DNA from 3 places in the Arthrobacter sp. UYCu712 genome. Region 2 is predicted to be linked to each of the others. Evidence: riboswitches for the same ligand, from Rfam matches in the RefSeq annotation. Region 2 holds a riboswitch; each other region holds the start of a gene.
What was found. Region 2 has a riboswitch for thiamine pyrophosphate ahead of ABIB51_RS10410 (bifunctional hydroxymethylpyrimidine kinase/phosphomethylpyrimidine kinase). Riboswitches for the same ligand answer to the same signal wherever they lie in the genome.
Positions count from the first base shown of each region.

Region 1 (9,567 bases), on a different contig from region 2:
CCGGCCGTGGCGGGTGCCGTCGTCCTTGCCACCTGCAACCGCTTCGAGATTTACGGCGAAGCCCCGCACCCTGACGACGTCGAGGCCGCCCGCGCCGCCCTGATCGCCCAGATCAGCGGCTCCACCGGACTCAACGAACAGCTCGTCTCGCGGTCCTTCAACACCCGCACGGGTTCCGATGTCAGCAAGCACCTGTTCTCCGTCAGCTCCGGGCTGGACTCCGCCGTCGTGGGGGAGCGCGAGATCGCCGGCCAGGTGCGCCGGGCCCTGATCACCGCCCAGCACGAAGGCACGGCGAGCGCCGGCCTCGTCCGGCTGTTCCAGGCCGCCTCCAAGACCGCGAAGGACGTCGGGGCGCAGACTGCCCTTGGCTCCCGGGGGCTCTCGATTGTCTCCGTGGCGCTGGACCTCGCCACCGAGCTGTCCGAAAATCCGGACTGGTCCACCAAGAAGGCCGTGGTCTTCGGCACCGGCGCGTATGCCGGCGCCACCATGTCGCTCTTGCGCGAACGTGGCTGCACGGACGTCTCCGTCTATTCCTCCTCGGGCCGCGCGGCCGGCTTCGTCGCCACCCGCGGGGGCACGGCCCTGGACGGCGCGAGCCTCCCCGCCGCCGTCGCCGCCGCGGATGTCATGATCGGCTGCAGCGGTTCGGACACGCGCGTCGAGGCGTCAGAACTTTCCCAGGTCCGGGCCGGATCGCGGCAGCCTCTGATTGCCATCGACCTCGCCCTCACGCACGACTTCGACCCCGCTGTCGGCGAGCTCCCTGGCATCGAACTCCTCACCCTCGAGTCCGTCCGCCTCGCGGCCCCGCAGGAACAGTCGGAGTCGCTGGAACAGGCGAGCAGCATTGTTGCGGGCGCTTCCGGCGCCTTCGAGCAGGAACGCGAAGCGCGCTCGGTGGACTCCGCGATCGTCGCGCTGCGCAGGCACACCATGAATGTCCTGGACGCGGAAATGGAAAAGGTCCGTGCCCGGCACGGCTGCACCGCCGCGGCCGAGGAAGTCGAGTTTGCCTTGCGCCGGATGGTCAAGCAGCTGCTGCACGTGCCGACGGTCCGCGCCCGCGAGCTTGCCGCCAACGGCCAGCAGGAACACTACGTTGCAGCCCTCGAAGCCCTCTACGGCATCACGGTCGAGCAGCCTGCCGCCCCGGCCGCCGATGCCGAGTGCCCGATCGACCACACCGTGATCGCCGGGCTGGACGACAAGCGGGAATCCGCGTAACTGCCGCTAGCGGCCCTGGCCGAAGGCATTGAGCCCGGTCAGCTCGGCCGACAGGGTCCACAACCGGGCCGCGTCCGCGCGGTCCACGGCGTGCGCGTCCACTCCCCTGACCCGCGCCACCGGGGACCCCACGGCCGTGGGGTCCGCAATGTCGCAGTCCTCGCAATAGACGCCGCCCTTGCCCTCGAGCGCCGGGGAGGTTGCCGCCCAGGCCGACGTCGCGGCGCCCTGTTCCGGGGTCTTGAACCGAGGGTCGAGGTTTCCCTCGGCGTCCATCCAGCCGGAGGCGATCATTTCCTCGCGCGGCAGGTGGCGCTGCAGCTCGGTCATGATGCCGCCCGGGTGCACGGCGAAGGCCCGCACACCGGCGTGTTTCCCGAGCGCGTCGAGCTGCACGGCGAAGAGCGCGTTGGCCGTCTTGGCCTGCCCGTAGGCCTTCCACTTGTCGTAGCCGGAGTCGAAGTTGATGTCATCGAACCGGACCGGGGCGATCTTGTGTCCCGTTGAGGACAGCGAAACCACCCGGGCGCCGCGGGCCGCGGCCAGCGCGGGCCAGAGCAGGTTGGTGAGGGCAAAGTGGCCCAGGTGGTTGGTAGCGAACTGGGACTCCCAGCCGGGCCCGACCCGGCGTTCCGGGCTCGCCATGACGGCGGCGTTGTTGACCAGGATGTCCAGCCCCTGTCCGGGCGCCAGGAATCCGGAGGCCAGGAAGGCCGCCGCGAACTCCTTGACGCTGGACTGCTCCGCAAGGTCCAGCGCCGCTACCGCCACATCGCCTAGACCGGCCGCGTCCAGGACTTCGCGGGCATGCCCGGGCCGCCGTGCCGGCACCATCACCGTGGCGCCAGCGGACCGCAGCGCCCGGACGGTTTCCAGGCCCAGCCCGGAGTAGCCGCCGGTGACGATGGTGGCCTTGCCGCTGAGGTCGATGCCCGCAACGACGTCCGCCGCCGTCGAGTCCCGGCCGAAGCCGGAGCCGATGCTGTGCTGTGGAGTCAGGGTGCTGTCGTCGCCCATGTCATGCCTTTCGGATCAGTCGCCTGGTGGTCAGTACACGGGTTTGCCGGGTTCCACGTCCCGCACCCAGGCGAGGATCCCGCCGTCGAGGTGGCTGACGCGCTCGTAGCCGGCGGCGAGTGCCGCGGCGAGGACCGCCGCGGAGCGGGTGCCGCCCTTGCAGTGGAACACGATGTCCGTGTCCTGCGGCAGCTCGTTCCAGGCTTCGCCGGCCAGGATCCGGCCCTGCGGGATCAGCACGGCCCCGTCGATCCGGACGATCTCGTACTCCCCGCTTTCGCGCACATCCACCAGCTGGAAGTCTTTGAGCCCGGCCTTGCGGGAGGCCAGCATGGTGGCGAGCTGCGTGGTGGTGACGGTGTGCTCCGTGCCCGCATCGGCGGACGGGGTGATGCCGCAGAAGGCCTCGTAGTCGGTGAGTTCCGTGATGCGCTCCGCCTCCGGGTCGCGGGAGACCTTGATCTCGCGCCAGGTTCCGCCGAGGGCGTCGAAGAGTGCCACCCGCCCCAGCAGGGACCGCCCGACGCCGGTGATCAGTTTCACGGCCTCCGTCACCATCAGCGATCCGACCGCGGCGCACAGCATGCCGAACACCCCGCCCTCCCCGCAGGACGGGACGGAGCCGGCGGGCGGCGCCTCCGGGTACAGGTCCCGGTAAGTGGGTCCGTGCTTTTCCCAGAAGACGCTGACCTGCCCGTCGAAACGGAAGATCGAGCCCCAGACGTAGGGTTTGCCGAGGATGGCGGCCGCGTCGTTGACGAGGTAGCGGGTGGCGAAGTTGTCCGCGCCGTCGAGGATGAGGTCGTAGCCGGCGAACAGCTCCAGGGCGTTGGAGGCGTCGAGCCGGACGTTGTGCAGCCGGACGTCGACGAGCGGGTTCAACGCGGCGATGGCGTCACGTGCGGACTCGATTTTGGGCCGGCCGACGTCCGCGACGCCGTGGATCACCTGCCGCTGGAGGTTGCTCAGGTCCACGTCGTCGTCGTCGACGATGCCGAGTGTCCCGACTCCGGCGGCGGCCAGGTACAACAGGGCCGGGGAGCCGAGTCCGCCGGCGCCGATCACCAGCACCTTGGCGTTTTTCAGCCTGCGCTGTCCGATTGCGCCGATCTCCGGAATGATCAGATGCCGGGAGTAGCGTTCCACCTCTTCGGGGCTCAAGGCGCCTGCCGGTTCGACGAGTGGACCAGGCACTTGACCGAGCAGCAGTTCCGGGGTTGCGGGTGCGGCATTTGCGGTGATCTTGGAAGCCATACTTCAATCTATGCCCGAAGATGCCGCCGGGTCATATTACCCCCGCGTAAAGTAGACCTAACAGCAAGGGAAAGAAGGCCGACAGTGGTCCATCACGCACCGGTTGAACATGGCAGTGCAGGCAAGCCGGCGTCCGGTCAGGTCCGCCGGGGCGCCCCGAGGTCGGCCCGCCTGCCCCGCGACGAACGCCGGGCGCAGCTGCTGGCTGCGGCGCAGGAAGTCTTCGTCGCCAACGGCTATCACGGTGCCGCGATGGATGAAATCGCCGAAACCGCGCGGGTGAGCAAGCCGGTGCTCTACCAGCACTTCCCCTCCAAGCGTGAGCTGTACCTGGCGTTGCTGGACAGCCATCTGAGCAAGCTCATCGATCTGCTGCTGGGCGCGCTGAACTCCACCACGGACAACGACGAGCGGGTCCAGGCCGTCATGCGGGCCTACTTCCGGTTCATTGCCAGTGACGACCAGGCCCATCGCCTCGTCTTTGAATCGGACCTGATCAACGACCCCGAGGTCAGCGCCCGGCTGGAGACACTCAACAAGACTTTCGCCGACGCCGTCGCGCGGGTCATTGCCGAGGACACCAAGCTGCCCGAGCTCGAAGCCCAGCTGCTGGGCCGCGCGCTCGCCGGGATGGCGCAGGTCAGCGCCCGGTATTGGCTGGAAACTGCCGGGAATCTGGACCTCGATGTGGCGAGCGACCTGATCTACCGTTTAGCTTGGCGCGGAATCTCACGGTTCCCCAAGGAGTCCTAGGCTACAAATAGAGATGACCTTTGATATTTATTGGACTTTGATTGGCTGGGAGGCCTTGCAGTGGAAGTAAAGATCGGCATTCAGAACATCGGCCGCGAAATTGTCCTGGAATCGGCGCAGGATGCTGACGCCGTCGCCAAGGTGGTGGCAGACTCCATCTCCAAGGGCACCGAACTGCGCCTCACGGATGAGAAAGGCCGCCAGATCATCATTCCCGCCAACGTCATCGGCTACGTAGAGATCGGTGCCGAAGAAGTCCGCCGCGTGGGGTTCGGCGCGCTCTAGGCACCTCGCGCCGCAGCAGCCGTCCCGGAACTGCCGTCCCCACCTGAAGTAGGAGTCCAAATATGCTGTCCCTGATTGTGGTTGCCACCGTGACCGTGGCCGCGGGCGTCGTGGCCTGGGCCAACGACAAGCGGCACGCGAAATACGGCATCAGCGTGCCGGCCGGGGTGGCCCTCGCTGCCGGGATGCTGAGCTGGATCATTTTCGTGGCAGCCGGGCTCGGCTATCAGCCCGGCCTGACGTGGATTCCGTGGGTCCTGCCGATGGTCATCGGCTCGGCGGCTGCCGTCGCTGCGGTGCTGTACCTTGGCCGGCACCGCACGCGCCAGGACACGGCCCGGCTCACCGCCATCCTGCGCCTCTAACGGCCGCCGGCCGGCCGGCTTCAGGGCTGGGGCCGCTCCGGTCCATGGCCTTCCTCCGTGCAGAGGCACAGCCTGTTTCCCTGCGCATCCGTGACCACCACCCAGCTGGGTGCGTGGTCATGGTTCATTAACGCCCCGGTGGCTGCCGCCTTGGCCAGGGCCGGCCCGGACTCGGCCTTGCTGCGGTGGATGTCGAGGTGGAAGCGGTTGGGGCCCGGAGTAGACGTCTCCTGGAACCAGAGTGCCGGGCCGCGGCCGTACGGGTCCGTGAGGTCGCCGCCACTGCCCCGGCGGTAACCGAGGGCCACCCGCCAGACCTCGGAAATGGCCGCCGCGTCCTCGGTGTCGAGGGCCAGCTCCACAGTGCGGTACAGGCCCGGTTCCGCGGCGGCGCCGAGTCCCGCCGCCGCCGCGCTGGCTGCCGCGGCCGCCGTGACGTCGCGCGGCGTGACCTGGCTGCCGGCGTCGTGGGAGCTGTAACGGACAAATACCCGGTTGTAGCGCCAGTCAAGGTCCGGGTGATGGTCCTGTTCTTCCGCGGCCCGGCCGACTGCAGCGACCAGTTCGAGTGCCGCGGCCGACGTCGGCGCCTTGAAGACCGTCACCAGCCCGCCGAGGCGGTATCGCCAGTCCGGCAGGCCGGCCAGGGCGTCGTCGACCTGGACCTGGCTGAGGACGTCGTCCGTGGCTCCCATAACGGCTCCTTTTGCTGTGCGGGTTTAGCGGCCCGGGCCCGCTGCCGGACCTAGAGGAATTCCGCCCGGCCCTCCATGGCGGAGGAGGCCAAGGCGTGCTCCCGGCGCGGGATCCGGCCGGCCTTTTTCGCCAGCCTACCGGCGATGACCGCATGTTTGAAGGCCTCCCCCATCAGGACGGGATTCTGTGCCCGGGTCACGGCGGTGGCCAGCAGCACGGCGTCGCAGCCGAGCTCCATGGCAAGGGCCGCGTCCGAGGCGGTGCCGATGCCGGCGTCCAGGACCACCGGCACGGAAGCGCGGGACACTATCAGCTCGATGTTGTGGGGGTTCAGGATGCCCAGCCCGGTGCCGATCGGTGCGCCCAGCGGCATCACTGCCGTGGCGCCTAGGTTTTCGAGCCGCAGGGCCAGGACGGGGTCGTCGTTGGTGTAGGCGAAGACCTTGAAGCCGCGTCCCACGAGCTGCTCGGTCGCCTCCACGAGTTCGACGGCGTCCGGCAGGAGCGTGTGCTCGTCGGCGATGACTTCCAGTTTCACCCAGTCCGTTTCGAGGGCTTCGCGGGCCAGCTCGGCGGTCAGCACGGCGTCCCTGGCGGTGAAGCAGCCGGCAGTGTTGGGGAGCACGCGGATGTTGTGGTCCACGAGCAGCTGGAACAGCGAGCCGGCCTCGGCGGGTGAGTAGCGGCGCATGGCAACGGTGGTCAGTTCAGTACCCGACGCCAGGAGGGCTGCCCCGAGGCCGTCGAGGCTTGGCGCCCCTCCGGTCCCCATGATCAGCCGCGAACCCAGCGGGATGCCGTCGACGACGAACGGATCGGCGGTTCCCGGCGCTGCCCCGGGGGCTGCGGTGGCTGCAGTTACTACTGTTTCGACCATGGTGCTCATCCTCCTTGTACTGCCGTGACCAGTTCGACGTCGTCGCCGTCGGCGAGCGCGGTGCCGTGCCACTGGCTGCGGGGCACCACCGCGGCGTTGCGCGCCACCGCGACGCCGAGCTTCCTGCCGTCCGCGGACTGCCCGTTCGGCGCCAGCGGCCGGCCGGTGACCTGGCTGACCAGGGTACTGACGGAGGCGCCGTCGGGGACCGTGTGATCCGACCCGTTGAGTGTGATGTTCATGCGGTTTCCTTGCTGTGCTCTGGAAGGGGACGGACGTGGTGCGGGGCGGGGTGGTGGGCGGCGGCACTGAACCGGTCGGGCCGGAAGCGGGCCCAGCGGGCGTCCGCCGTGCCCTCCAGCAGCTGCCGGCAGATCCGCGCGGCGGCGGGGGTCAGGAGGATGCCGTGCCGGAAGAATCCGGTGGCGATGATCAGTCCCCCGACGTCCCCGGCGCGGCCCGGGGCCCGGTCCGCCACGCGGCCAAGCAGCGGGGCGTTGTCCGGCGTCCCGGGCCGTGCCCGCGAGGTCGCTTCGAGCAGTTCCAGCTCCGCGACCGCGGGAAGCAGTTGCTGGGCGTCCCGGAGCAGCTGGTACACGCCTCCGGCGGACACCGCGCCGGAGCCGGGGGCATCCCGGTCCGCGAGTGCGTCCTCACGCTGCGTCGCGCCGATCACCACCGTGCCGTCCAGCCGCGGAACAATGTACACGGGCACGCCGCGGACCAGTCCGCGGACCGTGGAGCCCAGCAGCGGCCGCAGATGCGCGGGCACTCGGAGCCTCAGGATGTCGCCGTGGACGGGCCGCAGCGGCAGGGCGAGCCCGGCCGGCAGGCCGCCGAGTCCCGCTGCGCCGAGGCCGTTGGCCACGATGGTCTCCCGGGCCCGGACGTCCCCTCCGCCGGCCAGGCTGACTCCGCTGACGCGGCCAGCCGCCCACAGCAGTCCGGCAGCCAGGCGGCTGACGGTGTCGCAGTGGCTGTCCGCCGCCAGGAGTTCACTGATCCGGGCGAGCAGGCGGCGGGGATCCACCTGGTGGTCGGCGGGGATGTCGAAGGCGCAGGAGATCGCCGGGCTCAGCAGGGGTTCCCGGCCGCGTGCCTCGCGGACGGTCAACGGCTCCACTGTGAGCCCGCAGGCCTGCTGCACCGTCCGCAGGTCCGCGAGCGCCCGGCGGTCGGCCGCGTCGGCGCCCACCGCGAGGGTCGGCGTCGTGACGTATCCGGTTCCGGTGTCCGGGCCGGCGGCAGTCCCGGCGGCTTTTACGGCGGCTGTCCCGGCGTTGCTTTCCAGCTGTGCCGCGAAGTCCGGCCACAGCCGCGAGGATTCGAGCATGAGCTCCAGCAGGTCTTCCTCCTGGTAGTGGAGTTCGCTCACGGGGGCGAGCATGCCAGCGGCCGCCCAGCTCGCGCCGCTGCCGGGGGCGTCGTCGATCAGGGCCACGGAGCGGCCCGACTGCCGGGCGGCCCAGGCGATGCCGTGGCCCACCACGCCGCCGCCGATCACGGCGACGTCGTAACATTCCCGGCCGGTGCCGTCCTGGGTGCCGTCACGATTGCCGGCATCGAAACTAACTGGAGTGCCCAAGAAGGATTCCTTCCCTACGCCGGTACTAACCGGATCAGGTCAAGCGGTCGGCTCTGATGCCCTCTCAGCCCCTTCGGCGCCGGACGCAATGGCGAACGGCTGCAGCGGGCTCCCGCGGTATTGCCCCAGTTTAGAGGAACTAGGCTTGGGGCATGCGCCAGGATCCCGTCCACACCCCCGCCCGCCTGTACCTGTGCACCGACGCCCGCAAGGACCGCGGTGATTTCGGGGACTTCGTGGATGCCGCCTTCGCCGGCGGCGTCGACATCATCCAGCTGCGCGACAAGTCCATCGAGGCGGCCGAGGAACTCGAATTGCTCGAGGTCCTGCGCCAGGCCGCCGGCCGGCACGGCCGGCCCTGGGCCGTCAACGACCGCGCAGACCTCGCCTCGCTGTCCGGCGCGCCGGTGTTCCACATCGGCCAGAAGGACATCCCGCTGGCGGCCGCCCGGGGCTTCCTTGGCGCGGACACCATGATCGGGCTGTCGACGCACAGCCCGGAGCAGGTGGAGGCCGCCATTGCCGCTTCCGCCGCCGGCACCGGGCTGGGCTACTTCTGCGTGGGACCCGTGTGGGCCACCCCCACCAAGCCGGGCCGCTCCGCCGTCGGGCTGGACCTGGTGCGGTACGCCGCATCGGCGGTCCGCCGCGCCGAAGCCGCGGATGACGGCACTGTAGGCGGCACTGATGGCCGCACGGTGCCGTGGTTTGCCATCGGCGGCATCGATCTGGGGAACGTGGGGCAGGTGGTGGAGGCCGGCGCACGCCGGATCGTGGTGGTCCGGGCCATCACCGAGGCCAACGATCCCGCAGGTGCCGCCCGTGCCCTGCTCGCCGCCCTCGACGCCGCGGAGGACTGACCGCGCAGCACTGGAGGGGAGGCCTACCCGGCCAGCCCCAGCTGGCGCATCCTGCTTGAGTGGCTGGCCGCCAGCTCGACGGTCAGTTCGCGGACCAGCTCCCGGGACTTTTCCTCGTCCGCACCGATCAGTCCGCCGAGGAACGCGTGCTCGAAGCTGACCCGCCGGGCCTGCGTCAGGGCCTCACCCAGCAGCCGCCTCGCCCACAGCGACAGCCGGGACGCCAGCCGCGGGTCATCGGCAAGGGCCGTCCTGAGCCGGTCCCGCAGCACCGCCGTCGCTTCCTCGTCCGCCTGGATCCGATCGACCAGGCCGCGGGTCGAGTCGTCGACGTGCCGGGCGACGGCGCGGTAGAAATCCGCGGACACGGTGTCGATCACGTAGGCCTTCATCAGGGATTCGAACCAGTCGGCCGGGCGGGTGCGTTCGTGGAAGTGGTCCACGGAGGGCTGGAAGGGCAGCATGGCCGTCTCCGTGTCCAGTCCCATTTCCTCCAGCCTGGCACTGACCAGTTCATAATGCTGGAACTCGATCACTGCGATCCGGCCTAACACGGCACGGTCGTGCAGGGTGGGCGAATACCGTGCGTCGGAGGACAGCCGTTCAAAGGCCGAAAGTTCGCCGTAGGCCATCACGCCGAGCAGA
Region 1 is NZ_JBEPOZ010000001.1:279,398-288,964, reverse strand. Features, by position in the region: gene ABIB51_RS01485 (glutamyl-tRNA reductase) at 1-1,230, shown strand, start outside; gene ABIB51_RS01480 (oxidoreductase) at 1,237-2,247, opposite strand; gene moeB (molybdopterin-synthase adenylyltransferase MoeB) at 2,278-3,501, opposite strand; gene ABIB51_RS01470 (TetR/AcrR family transcriptional regulator) at 3,673-4,254, shown strand; gene ABIB51_RS01465 (DUF3107 domain-containing protein) at 4,315-4,539, shown strand; gene ABIB51_RS01460 (hypothetical protein) at 4,602-4,904, shown strand; gene ABIB51_RS01455 (4a-hydroxytetrahydrobiopterin dehydratase) at 4,925-5,599, opposite strand; gene ABIB51_RS01450 (thiazole synthase) at 5,650-6,477, opposite strand; gene thiS (sulfur carrier protein ThiS) at 6,483-6,719, opposite strand; gene thiO (glycine oxidase ThiO) at 6,716-8,062, opposite strand; TPP riboswitch at 8,056-8,188, opposite strand; gene thiE (thiamine phosphate synthase) at 8,215-8,922, shown strand; gene ABIB51_RS01430 (ferritin-like fold-containing protein) at 8,946-9,567, opposite strand, start outside.
Region 1: another riboswitch for thiamine pyrophosphate. It lies ahead of thiO (glycine oxidase ThiO); the one in region 2 lies ahead of ABIB51_RS10410 (bifunctional hydroxymethylpyrimidine kinase/phosphomethylpyrimidine kinase).

Region 2 (9,567 bases):
CGCCTTCGACGCGCTCTACACCGCGCTGGAGACCGTCTGCCGCGTGGCCGCCTCGCTGCTGCCGCTGGTCTCCGAGGAGATCTGGCGCGGCCTCACCGGCGGGCGCTCCGTGCACCTGGCCGACTGGCCGGACGCGGGACTGTTCCCGGCCAACCCGGGCCTCGTCGAGGCGATGGACCGCGTCCAGCAGATCTGCTCCACCGGATCCTCGCTGCGCAAGGCCGCAAACCTCCGCGTCCGCCTGCCGTTGCAGGAACTCACCGTCGTCGCCCCCGGCGCGGACTCGCTGGACGGCTTTGCCGGCGTCGTCGCCGACGAACTGAACCTGCGCTCGGTCCGCCTGCTTGGCGCCGAGAGCGCCTCCCCGGAGGAGTTCGGCATCGAACAGAAGCTCGTGGTCAACGCCCGGGCCGCCGGTCCGCGGCTGGGCAAGAATGTCCAGCAGGCCATCAAGGGGTCCAAGTCCGGTGACTGGAGCGTGCAAACAATCGACGGTGTCGACGGGGTGGTTGTTTCCGGCGGGCTCGCGCTCGAGCCACAGGAATACACCCTGGAAACAGTGGTGGCCGAAGCCGCGGAAGGCGAAGGATCGCGTGCCGCGGCTGTGCTGCCCGGCGGCGGTTTCGTGGTCCTCAACACCGAGGTCACCCCGGAACTCGAAGCCGAGGGCGCGGCCCGGGATATGGTCCGCGCCATCCAGCAGGCCCGCAAGGATGCCGGACTCAACGTCAGCGACCGGATCCGCACGTCCGTCACGGCGGCGCAGGATGTCGTCGACGCCGTGAAAGCCCACGAGAGCCTCGTGGTCACAGAAACGCTCACCGTGGAGCTTGGCTTGTATTCCACCGGGGACGACACCGAGTTGCAGATCACCGTCGAAAAAGTAGGGGCCTGAACCATGACTGACGAATTCTCCGTAGAAAGCGTCTACGCCGAGCTGCTGGGCCGCGCCCCCGAAAACAAGATGGAGCCGCGGCTGGCTCCGCTGTACCGGGCGATGGACATCCTGGGCGAGCCGAACAAGGCGTTCCCGATCATCCACGTCACCGGCACCAACGGCAAGACCTCCACCGCGCGGATGATCGAGGCCGGGCTGCGAGCCCACGGCCTGAGCACCGGTCGGTACACCAGCCCGCACCTGTCCAAGGTCACGGAGCGGATCAGCATCGACGGTGCCCCGGTCCCGGACGAGACCTTCGTCCGGATCTGGGACGAGATCCGCCCGTACCTGGCCATTGTGGACAGCGAACTTGAGGCCGAGGGCCAGCCCCGGCTGACGTACTTCGAGTGCCTGACCATCCTCGGCTTCGCGGTCTTCGCGGACCAGCCCGTCAACGTGGCCGTTATGGAGGTGGGCCTCGGCGGGATCACCGACGCCACCAACGTCGGCGACGGCCAGGTCTTTGTGGTCACGCCGATCTCGCTGGACCACACGGAACTGCTGGGCGACACCACCGAGGAAATCGCCTACGAGAAGGCGGGAATCATCAAGCCCGGCGGCTTCCTGGTCAGCGCCGCGCAGCCGACGGACGCGGCCCAGGTCCTCCTGGAGAAGGCCAAGGAAGTCAACGTCCCGTTCCGGTTCGAAGGCGTCGAGTTCGGCGTCGAGTCCCGGACCGTTGCCGTCGGCGGCCAGGTGGTGACCATCCAGGGCATCGCCGGCCGCTACGAGGAACTGCTGGTTCCCCTGCACGGCGCGCACCAGGCCGAGAACGCCGCCGTCGCAATTGCCGCCCTCGAGGCCTTCTTCGGCGGGGAAAAGCCGCTCGACGCCGACATCCTGCAGGAAGCGTTCGCCTCGGTCACGTCCCCCGGCCGGCTCGAAGTGGTCCGCACGGCCCCGACCATCATCGTGGACGCGGCGCACAACCCCGAGGGCATCCGGGTCTCGGCCGAGGCCATCCATGAGGCGTTCAGCTTCACGAAGCTCGTGGTGGTGGTCGGCATTCTGGCGGACAAGGACGCCGAGGAGATCCTCCGCCAGCTCAAGGAATCCCTGGGCGATCTCGCCACCGAATACTGCTTTACCCAGTCCAACTCGCCGCGGGCCGTCCCGGCCGAGGACCTCGCGGAAATCGCGATGGACCTGGGCTTCGGCGAGGACAACGTCCACGTCTCCGACAAGCTCGATGACGCCCTGGAATGGGCGGTGGAACGCTCCGAAGCCAACGACGACCTCGCCGGCGGTGTGCTTGTCACCGGCTCCATCACGCTGGTTGCGGACGCCAGGATCCTGCTCGGAAAGGCGGACGCGTAAACGATGGCACGACTCACCAAAGCCCAGCGCGATTGGCGTCCGGGCATGCCCAGGAAGCGCCGCTCCACCAAGGTCATGTTCGCCTCCACGGTCTTGCTGCTGGAAGCCTTTGTGGTGCTCTTCGGCACGCTGGCGGTCTTCGGCCTCCGCCGGAACGAGTTCCCGCCGGTCCTGATCTTCTCGGTGGGGATCGGGCTGTGCCTCGTGTTCGTGTTCACGTGCGCGGTCCTCTCCAAACCCTGGGGCGTGGGCCTGGGCTGGATCCTGCAGATCGTGCTGATCCTGGCCGGCATCGTGGAGCCCACGATGTATGTGGTGGGCCTGCTCTTCGCGATTTCATGGTGGTACGGCATCCGGACCGGCATCCGGATCGACCGCGAGGCCGCCCAGCGGGACCGCGAACAGGCGGCCTGGGATGCGGCCCATCCCGCGGAGGCAGGCCCGGGACAGGCACCCGAAGCCGGCGCCCAGAACCCGTAACCCGAAACCCGTAGACTAGACCCGAACCCCACCCCAACACATTGGAGCAGTTGTGAGCATTGAGCGCACCCTCGTCCTGATCAAGCCCGACGGCGTCGCCCGCAAGCTGAGCGGCAGCATCCTTGCCCGGATCGAAGCCAAGGGTTACACCCTGGCCGAGCTCAAGAAGGTCGACGCGAGCCGCGAACTGCTGGAGCAGCACTACGAGGAGCACGTGGGCAAGCCGTTCTACGAGCCGCTGGTCGAATTCATGCTCAGCGGACCCGTTGTCGCCGCCATCTTCGAAGGCCACCGTGTGATCGAGGGCTTCCGCTCGCTCGCCGGGACCACGGACCCCACGACGGCGGCCCCCGGCACCATCCGCGGCGACTTCGGCCGCGACTGGGGCCTGAAGGTGCAGCAGAACCTGGTCCACGGTTCCGACTCCGTGGAATCCGCGGAGCGCGAGCTCAAGATCTGGTTCCAGGACTGACCCGCTCCTCACAGAGGTGACAGTTACGGCCAATGTTCGCGACGAACATTGGCCGTAACTGTCACCTCGCGGTGTTTAAAGCGTCAGTATCCGGACGTTCCGATGAAGACCTGGATGAAGGCGAAGAAGATCGTGGCGATCACAGCGACGTAGAGCAGCGCCGTGAGGATCCAGCCCGAGTCGCCGAGGATCCGGGCGGCGCCGGCGGGCAGCGGGATAACGCCGTGGGACACGTTGCGGACGGTGGTCCAGACGAACAGCGGAATCATGGCGGCCCAGACGATCATGCAGAACGGGCACAGGATGTGGATGGAGTACAGGGCCTGCGACCAGAGCCACACCACAAAGATGAAGCCCAGGGTCACACCGGCCTGCAGCCCGAGCCAGTACCAGCGGGCGAACCGGGCGCCGGCCAGAATGCCCATCGCGGTGGTGATGATGACGGCAAAGGCCACGATGCCGATGAACATGTTGGGGAAACCGAACACCGAACTCTGCGGCGTCTGCATGACCTGGCCGCAGGAGATCCACGGATTCACATCGCAGACGGTCACGTGGCCGGGGTCCTTGAGGACCTCGAGTTTCTCCAGCACCAGGATTCCGGAGGCGAGCCAGCCGACCACGCCGGTGATCAGGAGCAGCCACGCGAACGGCCGGTCGCGGGTCATCGGCGGCAGGGGCCGCTCGGCAACAGCCGGGCCGGAGTCGTGCTGCTGCGAGGTCGCGTCGCCGGTGGCGCTGGAGATGCTGGGCATGGAATGTCGGTCCTTCGCGTCGGGAGCTTCTGGCCCCGATTGTATAGCCGGCGGCTGGGGGAAGCCGGGGAATCGCCCGCCCGGGCCTGGGTCGGGCCGCCCGCGTTGGGATTGACGCCCGGCTTACGCCTGCTTTCGCGGCTCCTGTGAGACAATGATCGTGGCTGGAACCCGATCCACATCCGGGTCCCGGTCCGGCGATTTTGTTCCCAAGACCGCCAATGATGAGCAGGGAGCTACGGATCCACTGATCCAGGCTGTCCCGCAATGCCATTGGACGGCACCTGGTTGTGGCGTGTAGATCAACGGGTTTCAGAACAATCTTGCCGGCCCTCCAGGGCTGCCGCACCCCACTGCCGGTGCGAACCTGAGGGTATCCAATTGACTTCTGTCAATGCCTGCGGGTGTTGACAAATAATTGCCCCAGCGGGTGCCGGATGTGGCGGTAGCCAGGGGCAGGAGTGTCACCACATATGGATAATGACCAGGTTGTAGCCGACAACGATGCAGCAATTGTTGCCGATGGAACAGCAGAAACAGCGGCCGTAACGGGACCGGTCAAGCGGGCAGTCCGGGCACGCCGCAAGCCGCTCGCCAAGACCGCGGCCGAGGTGCCGGCTGAAGCAGCCGCACCTGAGGAAGGGTCGCCGGCCGGCGGGGCCATCCCGGAGACGGCAGCGGAGCCCGTGGGCGACGTGAAGAAGGCCCCGGCCCGACGCAGCCGTGCCCGCAAGCCGGTGGAAGCAACCGAGCCGCTGTCGGCATTTGCCGAGGAGGCACCGGCCGCAGCGGCCGCAGAAGCGGTCGTGACCGAGGCGCCCGCCGTCGAAGCACCGGCAGAAAAGCCCGTCCGCCGCCGTGCCAGCCGGGCAAAGACCGCCGTGCCGGCGGCTGGAAAAGCCCCGGCAGCTGTCGGCACCGAGGCAGGAGCAGGCGCGGCCGTCGAACCGGCTGCGGAAACTCCCGCAGCCCCGGCCGTGGAAGCACCCGCCGAGGCAGCTCCGGCGGCTCCGGCCGAAGCCGCCGCAGCAGACGCCAGCGAACAGCCCGTCGAGGCACGTTCCGCCGCCTCGCTCTTCCTCGAGCCGGGAGCCGTCACCTCGATGATCTTCCAGGCCCCCGACCTGACCACTGCCGCGCGTCCGGTTCCCGTCGCTGCGGCCCCCGAAGAGCCTGAAGAGGAGGAGGAAGGCGAAGAGGGCGAAGACTCCAGCGGCCGCCGTCGCCGCCGCAGCCGCGGACGCCGCGGACGCAGCCGCACCGGCAGCGACGCAGGCAACGATGCAGGCACAGATACGGAAGACTCCGGTGAGGAAGCCGAAGAGGCAAGCGAAGGAACCCTCGAAGACGGCGTGACCTCGCGCCGCCGTCGCCGCCGCCGCCGCGGTGACCAGGACCTGGAGCTGACCGGCGGGGAGGGCGATGACCCGCCCAACACCGTGACCCGCGTCCGCGCACCGCGCGCCGTGACCGAAGCGCCCGTCAACAACCGCGTCACTTCCGTCAAGGGCTCAACCCGCCTTGAAGCCAAGAAGCAGCGCCGCCGCGAATCCCGCGACACCGGCCGCCGCCGCACCGTCATCACCGAGGCCGAGTTCCTGGCCCGCCGCGAATCCGTGGACCGCCAGATGATCGTCCGCCAGCGCGACGACAGAATCCAGATCGGCGTCCTCGAAGACGGCGTCCTGGCCGAGCATTTCGTGTCCAAGACCCAGCAGGACTCCCTGATCGGCAACGTCTACCTGGGCAAGGTCCAGAACGTGCTGCCCTCCATGGAAGCCGCCTTCGTCGACATCGGACGCGGCCGCAACGCCGTGCTCTACGCCGGCGAAGTGAACTGGGAAGCCGTCAACCTCGAAGGCAAGCAGCGGCGGATCGAGAACGCCCTCAAGTCCGGCGACTCCGTGCTGGTCCAGGTCACCAAGGACCCGGTCGGCCACAAGGGTGCCCGGCTCACCAGCCAGATCTCCCTGCCCGGCCGCTACCTCGTGTACGTGCCCGGCGGTTCCATGACCGGCATCTCCCGCAAGCTGCCCGACGTCGAGCGCAACCGCCTCAAGCGGATCCTCAAGGACCGCCTGCCGGAAAATGCCGGCGTGATCGTCCGCACCGCGGCCGAGGGTGCCTCCGAGGAGGAGCTGACCCACGACATCAACCGCCTCCGCGCGCAGTGGGAAGGCATCGAGAGCCAGTCGTCGTCGACTAAGATCCTCGCCCCCGAGCTGCTCTACGGCGAACCTGACCTGACCATTAAGGTGGTCCGTGACGTCTTCAACGAGGACTTCTCCAAGCTGATCGTCTCCGGCGAGGAGGCCTGGGACACCATCGAGGCCTACGTCACCTACGTGGCTCCCGACCTGGTGGGCCGGCTCGAGAAGTGGACCAAGGACACGGACATCTTCGCGGCCTGGCGGATCGACGAGCAGATCCACAAGGCGCTCGACCGCAAGGTCTTCCTGCCGTCCGGCGGTTCCCTCGTGATCGACCGCACCGAAGCCATGACCGTGGTGGACGTCAACACGGGCAAGTTCACCGGCAGCGGCGGCAACCTCGAGGAAACAGTCACCAAGAACAACCTGGAGGCGGCCGAGGAAGTCGTCCGGCAGCTCCGGCTCCGCGACATCGGCGGCATCATCGTGATCGACTTCATCGACATGGTGCTCGAATCCAACCGCGACCTCGTGCTGCGCCGCATGGTGGAGTGCCTGGGACGCGACCGGACCAAGCACCAGGTGGCCGAGGTGACCTCGCTGGGACTCGTGCAGATGACCCGCAAGCGGATGGGCACCGGGCTGCTGGAAGTCTTCGGCGAGCAGTGTGACGCCTGCGCCGGGCGTGGCATCGTCACGCACGACGAGCCGGTGGAACACCGCCGCGCCAACGTCGTGGCTGCCGAGCACCACGTGCCGCGGACCGAGAACCAGCCGGCACAGCGGACCGAGCGCAAGAGCCGCCGCCGCGGCAAGGGCGGCCAGGGCACGCCGGAGCTTGTTCCGCCGGCACCCGGAGCCGTCCATGCCGAGCCCACCGACGCCGAGCGCCACGCCAAGGCCGAGGCAACCCGGGCCGCCCTGGCGAACATCGCAGCCGCCGCGCACGCCGCCCACCTGCACGACGGGGAGGCGGCTGCCGGAACCAGCCAGCACGAAGCGGAGGCCCGCAAGGCCGCCGTCGAAGCCGCCGTGGAACTGGCCGTGACGGAAGGAGCGGCCGGACGCCCCGCGGCCGTGCTGACCTTCGGCGGCGAGCAGGTAGCCTTGCCGTTCGTCGATCACGCCGACGAATCAACGGCTCCGGCCCTCACCCTGGACCTGCTGACGGAGGCCTTCGCCAATCTGGGCGGAGCCGAGACGAGCAGGCCCGTAGTGGACCGCGCCCCCGCGGCCAAGGCGCCGGCCAAGGCACCGGCAGCGTCCAACGCACCGGCGCAGGTCCGGGTCGACGCCGACGCCGAGGCGGGCACCACCCGTGGCCGCCGCGTCCGCCGCAACCGGAGCGCGAGCCGCGCCCAGGGTGCAGCCAACGAGACGTCTGTGGAGCACCGCGAGGCGACCACCGCGTCCGCGGCCGGATCCGTCCACGAGGCCAAGGCCCCGGCCATGACCGCCGACAAGCCGGCGGCCAAGCCGGCAGCCGCGAACGAGCCGATCATCCTCGGCGTCGGCGTCCCGGCGTCGGAGCTTTAGGAGCCGGCAGCAAGACAGTTCAGCGTGGCCGCGGGTGTGGTCCGGAACGGCGGAGCAATTCGCCGATCCGGACCGCGCCCGCGGCGTCGTTAAGCCGCAAAGGCTAGGCTGGGGGACTGACACGGGGTGCCGCGCATCGAGCCGGCTGAGATCCAGACCCGTCGAACCTGTCCGGTTAGCACCGGCGAAGGGATGTCTTTCGTGGCTTCACCTGTTCCTACCTCGGCGTTTCTGCCGCCAGTTCCCGCCGCGCCCGCCGCCCCGGGCGGCATCCGGCCCCGGATTCCGCGGGTCCTGGCCATCGCGGGTTCGGACCCGTCCGGCGGTGCAGGCATCCAGGCCGACCTGAAAAGCATCGCCGCGCACGGCGGCTACGGTATGGCCGCGATCACCGCCCTCACTGCGCAGAACACCCGCGGCGTCAGCGCCGTCCACATCCCGCCGGCGGGCTTCCTGACCGCGCAGCTGGACGCCCTGAGCGCGGACATCGGCATCGACGCCGTCAAGATCGGCATGCTGGGCGACGCCGGCGTCATCGATGCCGTCCGCCGCTGGGTCGAAGAAACCCGGCCCGGCGTCGTCGTCCTTGACCCGGTGATGGTCGCCACCAGCGGTGACCGGCTCCTGCAGGAAACAGCCGAAGCCGCCCTGCACGCGCTGCTGCCGCTCGCGGACCTGATCACGCCCAATCTCGCCGAACTCAGCATCCTCCTCCGGGAACCCGTCGCCGCCGACTGGGCAGAAGCCCTGGACCAAGGCAAGCGCCTCGCCGCCCTGGCCGGCACCACGGTACTGGTGAAGGGCGGCCACCTGGAAGGAAACGCCGGCGGAACCGCCGGCGGGGACGACGTTGGCTGCCCCGACGCGCTTATCAACACCGGGGGAGTGCTCGGCCAGGAGACGGTGGTGGTGGCCGGCGGGCGCGTGTCCACCCGCAACAGCCACGGGACCGGATGTTCACTGTCCTCGGCGCTGGCCACCGTGCAGGCCCGGGTGGGGGACTGGGAGGCGGCCCTCCGGGAGGTCAAGCCCTGGCTGGAGGGTGCGCTGCGCGCCTCGGACCGCCTGGACGTCGGGACGGGCAACGGTCCGGTCCACCACTTCCACCGCGTGCAGCACCTGACCGAGGACCACGGCGCTGGGGCCCACGCAGCCGAAGGCCATGGCGGCACGGATGAGGGCAACACCGGCTACCGCATACCGGACGAAGGGGCGTTCGTGGCTGCCCTCGGGAAGGGCGCCGCGGCGGACCTCGCCGCCATCTACGGCCTGGAGTTCATCCGGGGCCTGGCCGACGGCTCACTGCCCGAAAAGGACTTCGCCTACTATCTGGCCCAGGACGCCCTGTACCTCAACGGCTACTCGCGGGTGCTGGCCCGGGCATCCGCAATCGCGCCCACCGAAGCCGAACAGCTGTTCTGGGCACGCTCGGCACAACAGTGCCTCGAGGTCGAATCGGAGCTGCACCGGAACTGGCTCAGCACCCGGCCCGCGGACGTGCAGCTGGGGCCGGTCACGAAATCCTATGTTGACCACCTGCTGGCCGCCTCGGGTTCCGGCAGCTACGGGGTGCTGGTGGCCGCGGCGCTGCCGTGCTTCTGGCTCTACGCCGAGGTCGGCGCGACCCTGCACGCACAGTTCCTGGCGGCTGGTGCCCCCGCAGCGCACCCCTACGCCGAGTGGCTCCGCACATACGCCGACGAGGACTTCGCCGCAGCGACGCGGCAGGCGATCGCCCTGACCGACCGGGCAGCGCGGGCGGCCTCCGCCGCCGAGCGGGACGCCATGGTTCTGGCCTTCCGGCAGTCGGCGCGCTACGAGATCGACTTCTTCGACGCGCCGAGGCTGCACGCCTGAGCGCAGGCGCCCCGGCCAGCCTGTACGATAGTGGGGCACGGTTCCGGAAGTCGTTGCGGG
Region 2 is NZ_JBEPOZ010000008.1:117,299-126,865, forward strand. Features, by position in the region: gene ileS (isoleucine--tRNA ligase) at 1-895, shown strand, start outside; gene ABIB51_RS10385 (bifunctional folylpolyglutamate synthase/dihydrofolate synthase) at 899-2,257, shown strand; gene ABIB51_RS10390 (DUF4233 domain-containing protein) at 2,261-2,737, shown strand; gene ndk (nucleoside-diphosphate kinase) at 2,790-3,209, shown strand; gene ABIB51_RS10400 (vitamin K epoxide reductase family protein) at 3,293-3,964, opposite strand; gene ABIB51_RS10405 (Rne/Rng family ribonuclease) at 4,438-7,650, shown strand; TPP riboswitch at 7,763-7,860, shown strand; gene ABIB51_RS10410 (bifunctional hydroxymethylpyrimidine kinase/phosphomethylpyrimidine kinase) at 7,882-9,507, shown strand.

Region 3 (9,567 bases), on a different contig from region 2:
TTCCGCGGCCCAGCTGTGGGCCACATCCTCGAGGACGTCACCCTCGCCTTCGGTCTCGTAGCTGAGCAGGTCCGCGAGTGACCTGACCATGGCGGGCGGGACGCCGAGCAGGGAGTCGCTGGACACGTCCACCATGGCGAGTTCGTAGTCGGCGCCGGCGGAGTGCACTGCCGTCCCGGCCAGGTCGCCGAGGCGCTCGACTTCGAAGTCGCTGATGTCCGCAATCCGGAGCGCCCCGGGCGCCGCGGCACCCCCATCCTCGAGCGCAGCCGCGCGCTTGAGGGCTCCATCGTGGCTGGAGACAAAGATTTCGGTGAATCCCATGAGTGATCCTTATTAGCTCGGCGCTCATTGCGCGGCGGAAAGTCAAGTTTCAGACTAGCCCAGCGCGGCGGCGCTTCCGCTCCGGAAACCGGCGTGCAGCCGGCGTGCCGTCAGCGGACCGCCACGCGGATCCGGTTAAGCCACGGGTCCTCGAAGCGCAGTTCGGCTCCGGTGTGGTGCGACTGGACTCCTGCGGCCTTGAGGCGGTCGGCGAGGGCTCCGACGTCGTCGCCCGCCGGCACTTCGATCAGCACCTCGCCCAGGCCCAGGGTGTCCCGGCGGGGGCCCGCGCCACGGCTGTTCCAGACGTTCATGGCCATGTGGTGGTGGTAGCCGCCGGCGGCGACGAACAGCGCCTGGCCGTGCCAGCCCGCCGTCTTCTCGAAGCCGAGGGTCCCGACATAGAAGTCATGCGCGGACTGCACGTCGCCCACCTGGAGGTGGACGTGTCCGACGCCGGCCTCCGCCTCGCGCTGCCCGGCAACGGACTCCTCGCTGAGGTGCTGCTCGAGGTAGCGCTGGGGCGGCAGGGCCAGGCTGTCCATCACCACGTTGTTGCCTTGCCAGGACCAGGCGTCACGCGGACGGTCCCAGTACAGCTCGATGCCGTTGCCTTCCGGGTCGGTGAAATAGAACGCCTCGCTCACTAGGTGGTCGGCGCTGCCCGCGAAGGACTGCGGCTCGTACTGGGCGGCGCTGGCCACGGTGGCGGCGAGGGACGGCTGGTCGTCGAACAGCAGGGCGGTGTGGAAGAGTCCAGCCTCGCCGCGGGCGGGGATGCTGAGCCCGGGCGCCGGAGCCAGGTGGACCAGCGGCTTCTGCCGGCGGCCCAGGTAGAGCCCGCCGTCCTGCTCGGCGACGACGTCGAGGCCGAGGGCGCGCTGGTAGTAGTCGGTCATGAGCTTCATGTCGCCGACCTTGAGCATCACGGTGCCCATGGTGAGTTCGGCGGGAAGGAGATCCTGGGTGCTGGCTTCTGCGGTCATGTCATCGCTCCGGTGCTTCGGCGGCCACCGTTCTTCGATGACCCTTCATGAAGATAAATTACTTGAAGCTTCAATTTATTCCTAATGGGTGGATGGTTCGCGCCGGACCGGCTGCCCGCGCAGCACGATGTGTTTGAGTTGCCGCAGCGTGGCGGGATGGCTCCGCGGATCCTCCGCCGTGACGAGGACATCGGCGCTGGCCCCTTCGCCGATGGATTCCGCGCCCAGCCAGCGCCGCGCGGCCCAGGCTCCGGCGTCGAGGGCAGCCCGGGCCGGGAGGCCCGCTGCGTGCAGGGCGTTGATCTCGTCGACGATCCGGCCGTGCCTGATCACGCTGCCGGCATCGGTGCCCGCATAGATGGCCACCCCGGCCTCGAAGGCTTCGAGGATCCGCTCGGCGCGGCGTTCCCAGAGCGCGCGCATGTGCGCGGCATAGCGGGGGAACCTGGCGTCCGCCTGCGCCGCGATGTCCGGAAAGGTGGCGATGTTGATCAGGGTGGGGACGATCGGCACGCCCTGCTCCGCGAAACGCGGCAGGTGCCGCGGCAGCAGGCCCGTGCCGTGTTCGATGCAGTCGATCCCGGCGTCGAGCATGTCGTCGAGGGTGTCTTCGGCGAAGCAGTGCGCCGTCACCCGGGCGCCTTCATCGTGGGCGGCCCGTACGGCGTCCGCGAGCACCCGAGCCGGGAAGCTGGGGGCGAGGTCGCCGGCGTCGCGGTCGATCCAGTCCCCCACGAGCTTGACCCAGCCGTCGCCGGCGCGGGCCTGTTTGCGTACGGCCTCCACCAGGTCCTCCGGCTCCACCTCGACGGCGAAGCCGCGCAGGTAACGCCGGGTCCGGGCGATGTGCCGGCCTGCGCGGATGATGCGGGGCAGGTCGGCGCGCTGCTGGAGCCAGCGGGTGTCATGCACGGCGCCGGCGTCCCGCACAAGCAGGGTGCCGGCGTCGCGGTCCGTCAGGGCCTGCGCCTCGGCCACGGCGTCCGGGACATCCCCGCCGGGGCCCAGCCCGATGTGGCAGTGCGCGTCCACCAGCCCGGGAATGACCCACCCGTCCAGCACCAGGTCCGGTCCGCCGGCCGGACGGTCGAAGGTCAACAGGCCGTCCACCGACCAGAGCCCGTGGCGCTCCTGGTCCGCCGCGGTCAGGATGGGACCGCTGAACTCGATAATGCTGCTCATGGCCTAAAGCCTAATCCGCGTGACGATCCGCCGAATTCCTCGAAACCGCAGCTCGCGTAAAGAACGGAACGTCAGCGATCGTGCAGAGGGTCATCGATTCGTAGCCATCCCACGCGGGGCAGAGTCCGGATGCACTAGCAGCAAGAGCGGCTCAACCGGCAGCGCCGGGAGGTCTTCCGGCGTCGCCGTCCTGATGCAGGGCACAGCCCTGGGCAGAGTCACCATGCCACGCTCACACCGCGGCCGGGCAGCCCGCCGTCACGCGGCCTCCTTCCGGACGGCCTGTGGTAGCTTCGTCTACGACCACACGGGTGCCCCAGCAGGGGCTGAGATCGGGCTGACGCAGCCTGCGACCGTTGAACCTGTCCGGGTAATGCCGGCGAAGGAAGTGAGTATTCCGTGAATACGCAATTGACACAGCACAGCCCTGTCCACAATCAGGCAGTCCAGGACCTGCCCGTCCAAGTCCAGGCCGCTGCAACTACACAATCGCTGGCGTCCCATTCGTTGGCGTTCACTACGGATGACGAACACGGCCTCCGTGTCCCGGTGACCGAAATCGAGCTGGCGGATTCGCCCGGCGGCACCCGCAACGCCCCGTTCCGGGTGTACCGCACGGCGGGCCCCGGGAGCGATCCGGTCCGGGGGCTGGAGCCGTTCCGCGCGCCCTGGATCGAGGCCAGGGCGGACACCGAAGCCTACGCCGGCAGGGAACGCGAGCTGCTCGACGACGGCAAGTCCGCGGTCCGCCGGGGTGCGGCGTCGGCCGAGTGGAGGGGCGGCCGCCCCGTGCCGCGCCGCGGCGCCGACGGCCGGACGGTGACGCAAATGCGCTACGCCCGGGACGGGGTGATCACCCAGGAGATGAGGTTCGTGGCGCTGCGCGAGAACTGCGACGTCGCGCTGGTCCGCTCCGAACTGGCGGCTGGGCGCGCCATCATTCCCAACAACGTCAACCACCCCGAATCGGAGCCGATGATCATCGGCAAGGCGTTCCTGGTGAAAATCAACGCCAACATCGGCAACTCGGCCGTGACCAGCTCCATCGCGGAGGAAGTCGACAAACTCCAGTGGGCCACTCAGTGGGGCGCGGACACCGTCATGGACCTCTCCACCGGGGACGACATCCACACCACCCGGGAGTGGCTCATCCGCAACTCCCCCGTGCCCATCGGGACCGTACCGATCTACCAGGCGCTGGAGAAGGTCAACGGCGAGGCCAACGCCCTCACGTGGGAGATCTTTCGGGACACCGTGATCGAACAGTGCGAGCAGGGCGTGGACTACATGACCATCCACGCCGGGGTGCTGCTGCGCTACGTGCCCCTGACGGCCAACCGGGTCACCGGCATCGTGTCCCGCGGCGGCGCGATCATGGCCGGCTGGTGCCTGGCGCACCACCAGGAGAACTTCCTCTACACGCACTTCGATGAGCTGTGCGAGATCTTCGCCCGCTACGACGTCGCCTTCTCGCTCGGTGACGGGCTGCGGCCCGGCGCGACGGCGGATGCCAACGACGCGGCGCAGTTCGCCGAGCTGGACACCCTGGCCGAGCTCACGCAGCGGGCCTGGGAGTTCGATGTGCAGGTCATGGTGGAGGGCCCGGGGCACGTGCCGTTCCACCTCGTCCGGGAAAACGTGGAGCGCCAGCAGGAACTCTGTAAGGGCGCCCCGTTCTACACGCTGGGGCCGCTGGTCACCGATATTGCACCGGGCTATGACCACATCACCTCGGCGATCGGCGCCACGGAGATTGCGCGCTACGGAACCGCGATGCTCTGCTACGTCACGCCCAAGGAACACCTCGGACTGCCCAACAAGGACGATGTGAAGACCGGCGTGATCACCTACAAGATCGCCGCCCATGCCGCCGACCTCGCCAAGGGCCACCCCGGTGCGCATGAACGCGACGACGCCCTGTCCAAGGCCCGCTTTGAATTCCGCTGGCGGGACCAGTTCGCGCTGTCGCTGGACCCGGTGACGGCGGAGGCCTTCCACGATGAGACGCTGCCGGCCGAGCCGGCCAAGACGGCGCACTTCTGCTCGATGTGCGGGCCCAAGTTCTGTTCCATGCGGATCAGCCAGGACATCCGGGACGAGTACGGCTCCGCGGACTCGCAGGCCGCACTTGCCGCGCTGGCGGCCGGAATGCGGGAAAAGAGCAATGAGTTCCTCGCCTCGGGCGGCAAGGTCTACCTGCCGGAGCCTTCCGTGGGCGTACCCGCAGCCGGCTAGGAGGCGTGGGCGTGCTGGTGCCGGCCGACGTCGGCGATGAAGGCTCGGATAACCTGGTCGCCCTCTGCTGAATCCTGGGGCCGGTGCCCGCCCGCGGCAATGCGGTGCAGGGCGCCGGTCTCGCGGAGGTAGCCGGCGATTTCCTCGTAGAGCGGCTCCCAGCCGCCGGTCAGGACCAGGGTGGGAACTCCCGGGACAATGTGCAGCGGGGCTTCCCACGGCGGTGCTTGCAGCCGGAGCCGCCGGGCCGCCCGGAGGCCCTCCGGGGTGATGTCCCCGGTTGCCTCGGCCGAGAACACCCGGCGCACGAATTCCCGCTCGAAATCCTCATTGCTGAGGTGGTGCCGGACGTCGAACAGGGGCTGCATAAGCGCCCGGTGCGCCGCCGTCGCCGGAAGTTCCGCCGTGAGCGAGAGGCAGGCCGGCTCCACCAGGGTCAGGGAATGTACGAGGTCGGGGCGCTCGACGGCGGCCATCATCGCCGCGATGGCGCCCTGCGAATGCGCCACGACGTGACCGCCCGAGGCGCCGCGGCCGTCGTCGGCCAGGGCCCCCAGCACGATCGCAGCGTCCGCGGAGAAATCCGATTCGAGCGGTTCGGCGACGGCGTCAAAGCCGTGGCGGCGCAGGAACAAGGCGTCGTAGTCCAACGCCATTCCATGCTGTTTCGGCCACGCCGCGGCGCCAAAGCTGCCGGCCCCGTGGACGAAAACTACGCGCTGCTTGAACATGATCCAACCCTATTGCACCGGTCTGACCTTGCGCCCCGGCGACATAGCGGTCCCGGCACGGGGATTGCCGGATCTGCTACTTGCTGCCGCCGAGGAACTTGTCGAAGCCCTTGGGCAGGTTCAGCTGGGAGGGATCGAAGTCTTCCCCCTGCTGGCCGAACGATGCGCCGGTGGGCAGCGCCTTCGGTCCCGCGGCACGCCGGGCCTCGGCGTCCTTGAGTTCCTGTGCGGCCTTGGCCGGGTTTCCGGAGCGGGCCTTCTTCTTGGGCGCGCTCTTGGCACCCTTGCGGGCACCTCCGCCGCCGCCCATGCCCGGCATTCCGGGCATTCCCGGCATGCCGCCGCCGGCCGCCATCTTCTTCATCATCTTCTGTGCTTGGGCGAAACGCTCCAGCAGGCCGTTGACCTCGGAGACGTGGACACCGGAACCACGGGCGATGCGGGCGCGGCGGGAGCCGTTGATGATCTTCGGCGCCACGCGTTCGTGTGGCGTCATGGACCGGACAATCGCCTCGACGCGGTCGATTTCACGTTCATCGAACTGCTCCAGCTGCTGCCGGATGTTCTGCGCTCCAGGCATCATCATGAGCATTTTCTTCATGGAGCCCATGTTGCGGATCTGCTGCATCTGGGCGAGGAAGTCGTCCAGGGTGAAGTCTTCCTGGTCGGCGAACTTCTTCGCCATCCGGGCGGCCTCGTCCTTGTCCCAGGACTTCTCGGCCTGCTCGATCAGGGTGAGCACGTCACCGAGGTCGAGGATGCGCGAGGCCATCCGGTCCGGGTGGAAGAGCTCGAAGTCGCTGAGGCCTTCACCGGTGGACGCGAACATCACGGGCTTGCCGGTGACCGAGGCGACGGAGAGCGCGGCACCGCCGCGGGCGTCGCCGTCGAGCTTGGAGAGCACAATGCCGGTGAAGTTGACGCCTTCATCGAAGGCGAGGGCCGTGTTGACGGCGTCCTGGCCGATCATGGAGTCGATCACGAACAGGACTTCGTTCGGGACGATCGCCTGCCGGATCTGGCGGGCCTGTTCCATCATTTCGGCGTCGACGCCGGTGCGGCCGGCGGTGTCAACGATCACGACGTCGTGCAGCGTGCGGCGGGCTTCCTCGACGCCGGAGCGGGCGACGGAGACCGGGTCTCCTGCGGGGTGCTCGAGCTCGGTGGAGGTGGCACCGGGGTGCGGGGCGAAGACGGGTACGCCGGCACGCTGGCCGACGATCTGAAGCTGGGTGACCGCGTTGGGGCGCTGCAGGTCGCAGGCGACCAGCATGGGGCTGTGACCCTGGGCCTTGAGGTACCTGGCGAGCTTGCCGGCGAGGGTGGTCTTGCCGGCACCCTGGAGGCCGGCCAGCATGATGATGGTCGGCCCGGTCTTGGCGAGGCGGATCCGGCGGGTTTCGCCGCCGAGGATCTCGACGAGTTCCTCGTTGACGATCTTCACGATCTGCTGGCCCGGGTTCAGCGCGGCAGAGACCTCGGCGCCGAGGGCGCGCTCGCGCACGCGTCCGGTGAATTCGCGGACCACGGGCACGGCAACGTCGGCGTCCAGGAGGGCGCGCCGGATCTCGCGGACCGTGGCGTCAACGTCCGCCTCGGTCAGGCGGCCTTTGCCACGTAGGTTCTTGAAGGTTGCTGTCAACCGGTCAGAGAGTGAATTGAACACGCGCCGTGCACTTCTTTCAGTGGATCTACAGATGGCGGCCGGTCCGGCACGCCAGCGTCGCGACTGAAGTTCGCCTGAACGAACCGCCTCGACAACGGGACTCGACTATCTAGGGTACCAAGACCCGCCCTCAAGATGGCATGCTGACTTAGATGACCAGCCAAACGACTGTGAAAACACTGCTCATCCTCGGCGCCTCGGGCGACCTGACCGGAAGGCTGCTGCTGCCGGGGCTGGCCCGGCTCGTGGCCCGCGGCCGGGCCGGGGGCCTGACGCTCGTGGGCGCCGGCTCCAATCCGTGGACGCAGGAGCAGTGGCTGGAACGCGTCGACGCGAGCTTCGCCGACGCCGGGTCCCAGGCCGATGCCAACGGCAAGAGGGAACTGAAGCGGATCCGGGGTACAACCAGCTACATCCAGCTTGACGTGACGGCGGACGGTGAGCTGGCCGGGCAGCTGGCACAGCTGGAGGGACCCGTGGCGGTGTATTTCGCGCTCCCTCCGCAGATCAGCCAGAAAGCCTGCGAGGCCCTCACCCCGGAGCAGGTCCCGCCCGGAACCCGGCTGGTGATGGAAAAGCCGTTCGGTTCCGACCAGGAGTCCGCGCGGCACCTCAACAAGACCCTGGCCAGTCTCGTCCCGGAGGACCATATCCACCGGGTGGACCATTTCCTGGGCAAGGCGACGGTGCTCAACGTCCTGGGCCTGCGGTTCGCGAACACCTTCCTTGAACCCGTCTGGAACCGGGAGCACATCGAAAAGGTGGAGATCGTCTTCGATGAGGACCTTGCCTTGGAGGGACGCGCGCGTTACTACGACGGCGCCGGCGCCCTCCGCGACATGATCCAGAGCCACCTGCTCCAGGTCATGGCCCTGATGGCGATGGAGCCCCCGGCCTCCATCGATGAGCGGGATCTCCGCGACGGCGTGGCGACCGTACTGCGCGCCAGCAGCATCAAGGCGCCTTACGCGAAGAACACCCGCCGCGCCCGGTACACAGCAGGGTCCATCAACGGACGCAAGGTCCCGGACTATGCCAAGGAAGAGGGCGTGGACGCGGCCCGGGGCACCGAGACACTCGCCGAGGTCAAGGTGGAGATCGACAACTGGCGCTGGCGGGGCGTCCCCTTCATCCTGCGCTCCGGAAAGGCGATGGGAACCAAGCGCAAGGAAGCCGTGATCACGTTCCGGCCCGTGCCGCACCTGCCCAAGGGGTTCACCGGGGTGGACTCCCCCAACCAGCTCAGGATCGGATTCGGCCCGGACACACTGCAGCTCGACGTCGATGTGAACGGGCCGGGTGACTTCCTCAGCCTGGACCGGGCCACGCTCCTGGCCGAGCTGAATGCCTCGGAGGTCCTGCCGTACGGCGAAGTCCTGGAAGGTGTCCTGACCGGCGATCCCCTGCTGTCCGTGCGGGGCGACACCGCAGAGGACTGCTGGCGGATCGTCGACCCGGCGCTCAAGTCGTGGGAGCGAAACTCGGTGCCGCTGGAGGAGTACGCCGCCGGCAGTTCCGGCCCGGACAGCCCGCTGGCCTGACCGCCGTCGTCCGCTGGACCTTGCGCAGCAAAAAAGCGGGCCGGTTACCTGTCCAGGTAACTGGCCCGCCTTTTTTGTTGCTTGGGTCTAACACGCTGCCTAGATGGCGGCCGATCCGCGTTCGCCGGTGCGGACCCGCACCGCTTCGAACACATCCATCGTCCAGACCTTGCCGTCGCCGGCCCGGCCGGTGTTCGAGCTGGCGATGATGACATCCAGGATGTCATCCGCCTGTTCGTCGGTGGCCAGGACCTCTACCCGGATCTTGGGCAGCAGGTCCACGTTGTATTCGGCTCCGCGGTACACCTCGGTGTAACCGCGCTGCCGGCCGTAGCCGCTGGCCGCGCTGACCGTGAGGCCCTGCACACCGTAGGCCTCAAGGCCTTCCCGGATTGCATCGAGCTTTTCCGGCCGGACGATTGCTGTGATCAGTTTCATGCCCCCACACTTTCCTTGCCTGCTGCTGTCTTTTTGCCGTTGGAGGACGGGACGGCTTCCCCGGCGGCCGGGGCGGCGTCCTCGCCCTGGGGCTTGCCGGTGATCAGTTCATGCAGCGGCTGGAAGCTTCCGCCGTGGCCGCCCACACCGAACTCGTAGGCCGTCTCTGCGTGCAGGCTGAGGTCCACGCCCACCACTTCCTGCTCCTGGGAAACCCGGAAGCCCATCGTCTTGTGGATGGCCAGGGCGATCACGGCGGTCAGGATCGCCGAGTAGGCGATCGCGATGCCGGCTACTGCGAGCTGTGCCCACAGCTGGGTGAAGCCGCCGCCGTAGAAGAGGCCGCCACCGACGCCCTCGACCGGGAGGGCGATGAAGCCCAGCGCGACGGTGCCGATGATGCCGGAGACCAGGTGGACGCCGACGACGTCGAGCGAGTCGTCAAAGCCCCAGCGGAACTTGAG
Region 3 is NZ_JBEPOZ010000022.1:52,880-62,446, reverse strand. Features, by position in the region: gene ABIB51_RS18135 (hypothetical protein) at 1-324, opposite strand, end outside; gene ABIB51_RS18130 (VOC family protein) at 435-1,310, opposite strand; gene ABIB51_RS18125 (amidohydrolase family protein) at 1,392-2,492, opposite strand; TPP riboswitch at 2,790-2,897, shown strand; gene thiC (phosphomethylpyrimidine synthase ThiC) at 2,892-4,727, shown strand; gene ABIB51_RS18115 (alpha/beta fold hydrolase) at 4,724-5,458, opposite strand; gene ffh (signal recognition particle protein) at 5,535-7,124, opposite strand; gene ABIB51_RS18105 (glucose-6-phosphate dehydrogenase) at 7,277-8,665, shown strand; gene ABIB51_RS18100 (P-II family nitrogen regulator) at 8,765-9,103, opposite strand; gene ABIB51_RS18095 (ammonium transporter) at 9,100-9,567, opposite strand, start outside.
Region 3: another riboswitch for thiamine pyrophosphate. It lies ahead of thiC (phosphomethylpyrimidine synthase ThiC); the one in region 2 lies ahead of ABIB51_RS10410 (bifunctional hydroxymethylpyrimidine kinase/phosphomethylpyrimidine kinase).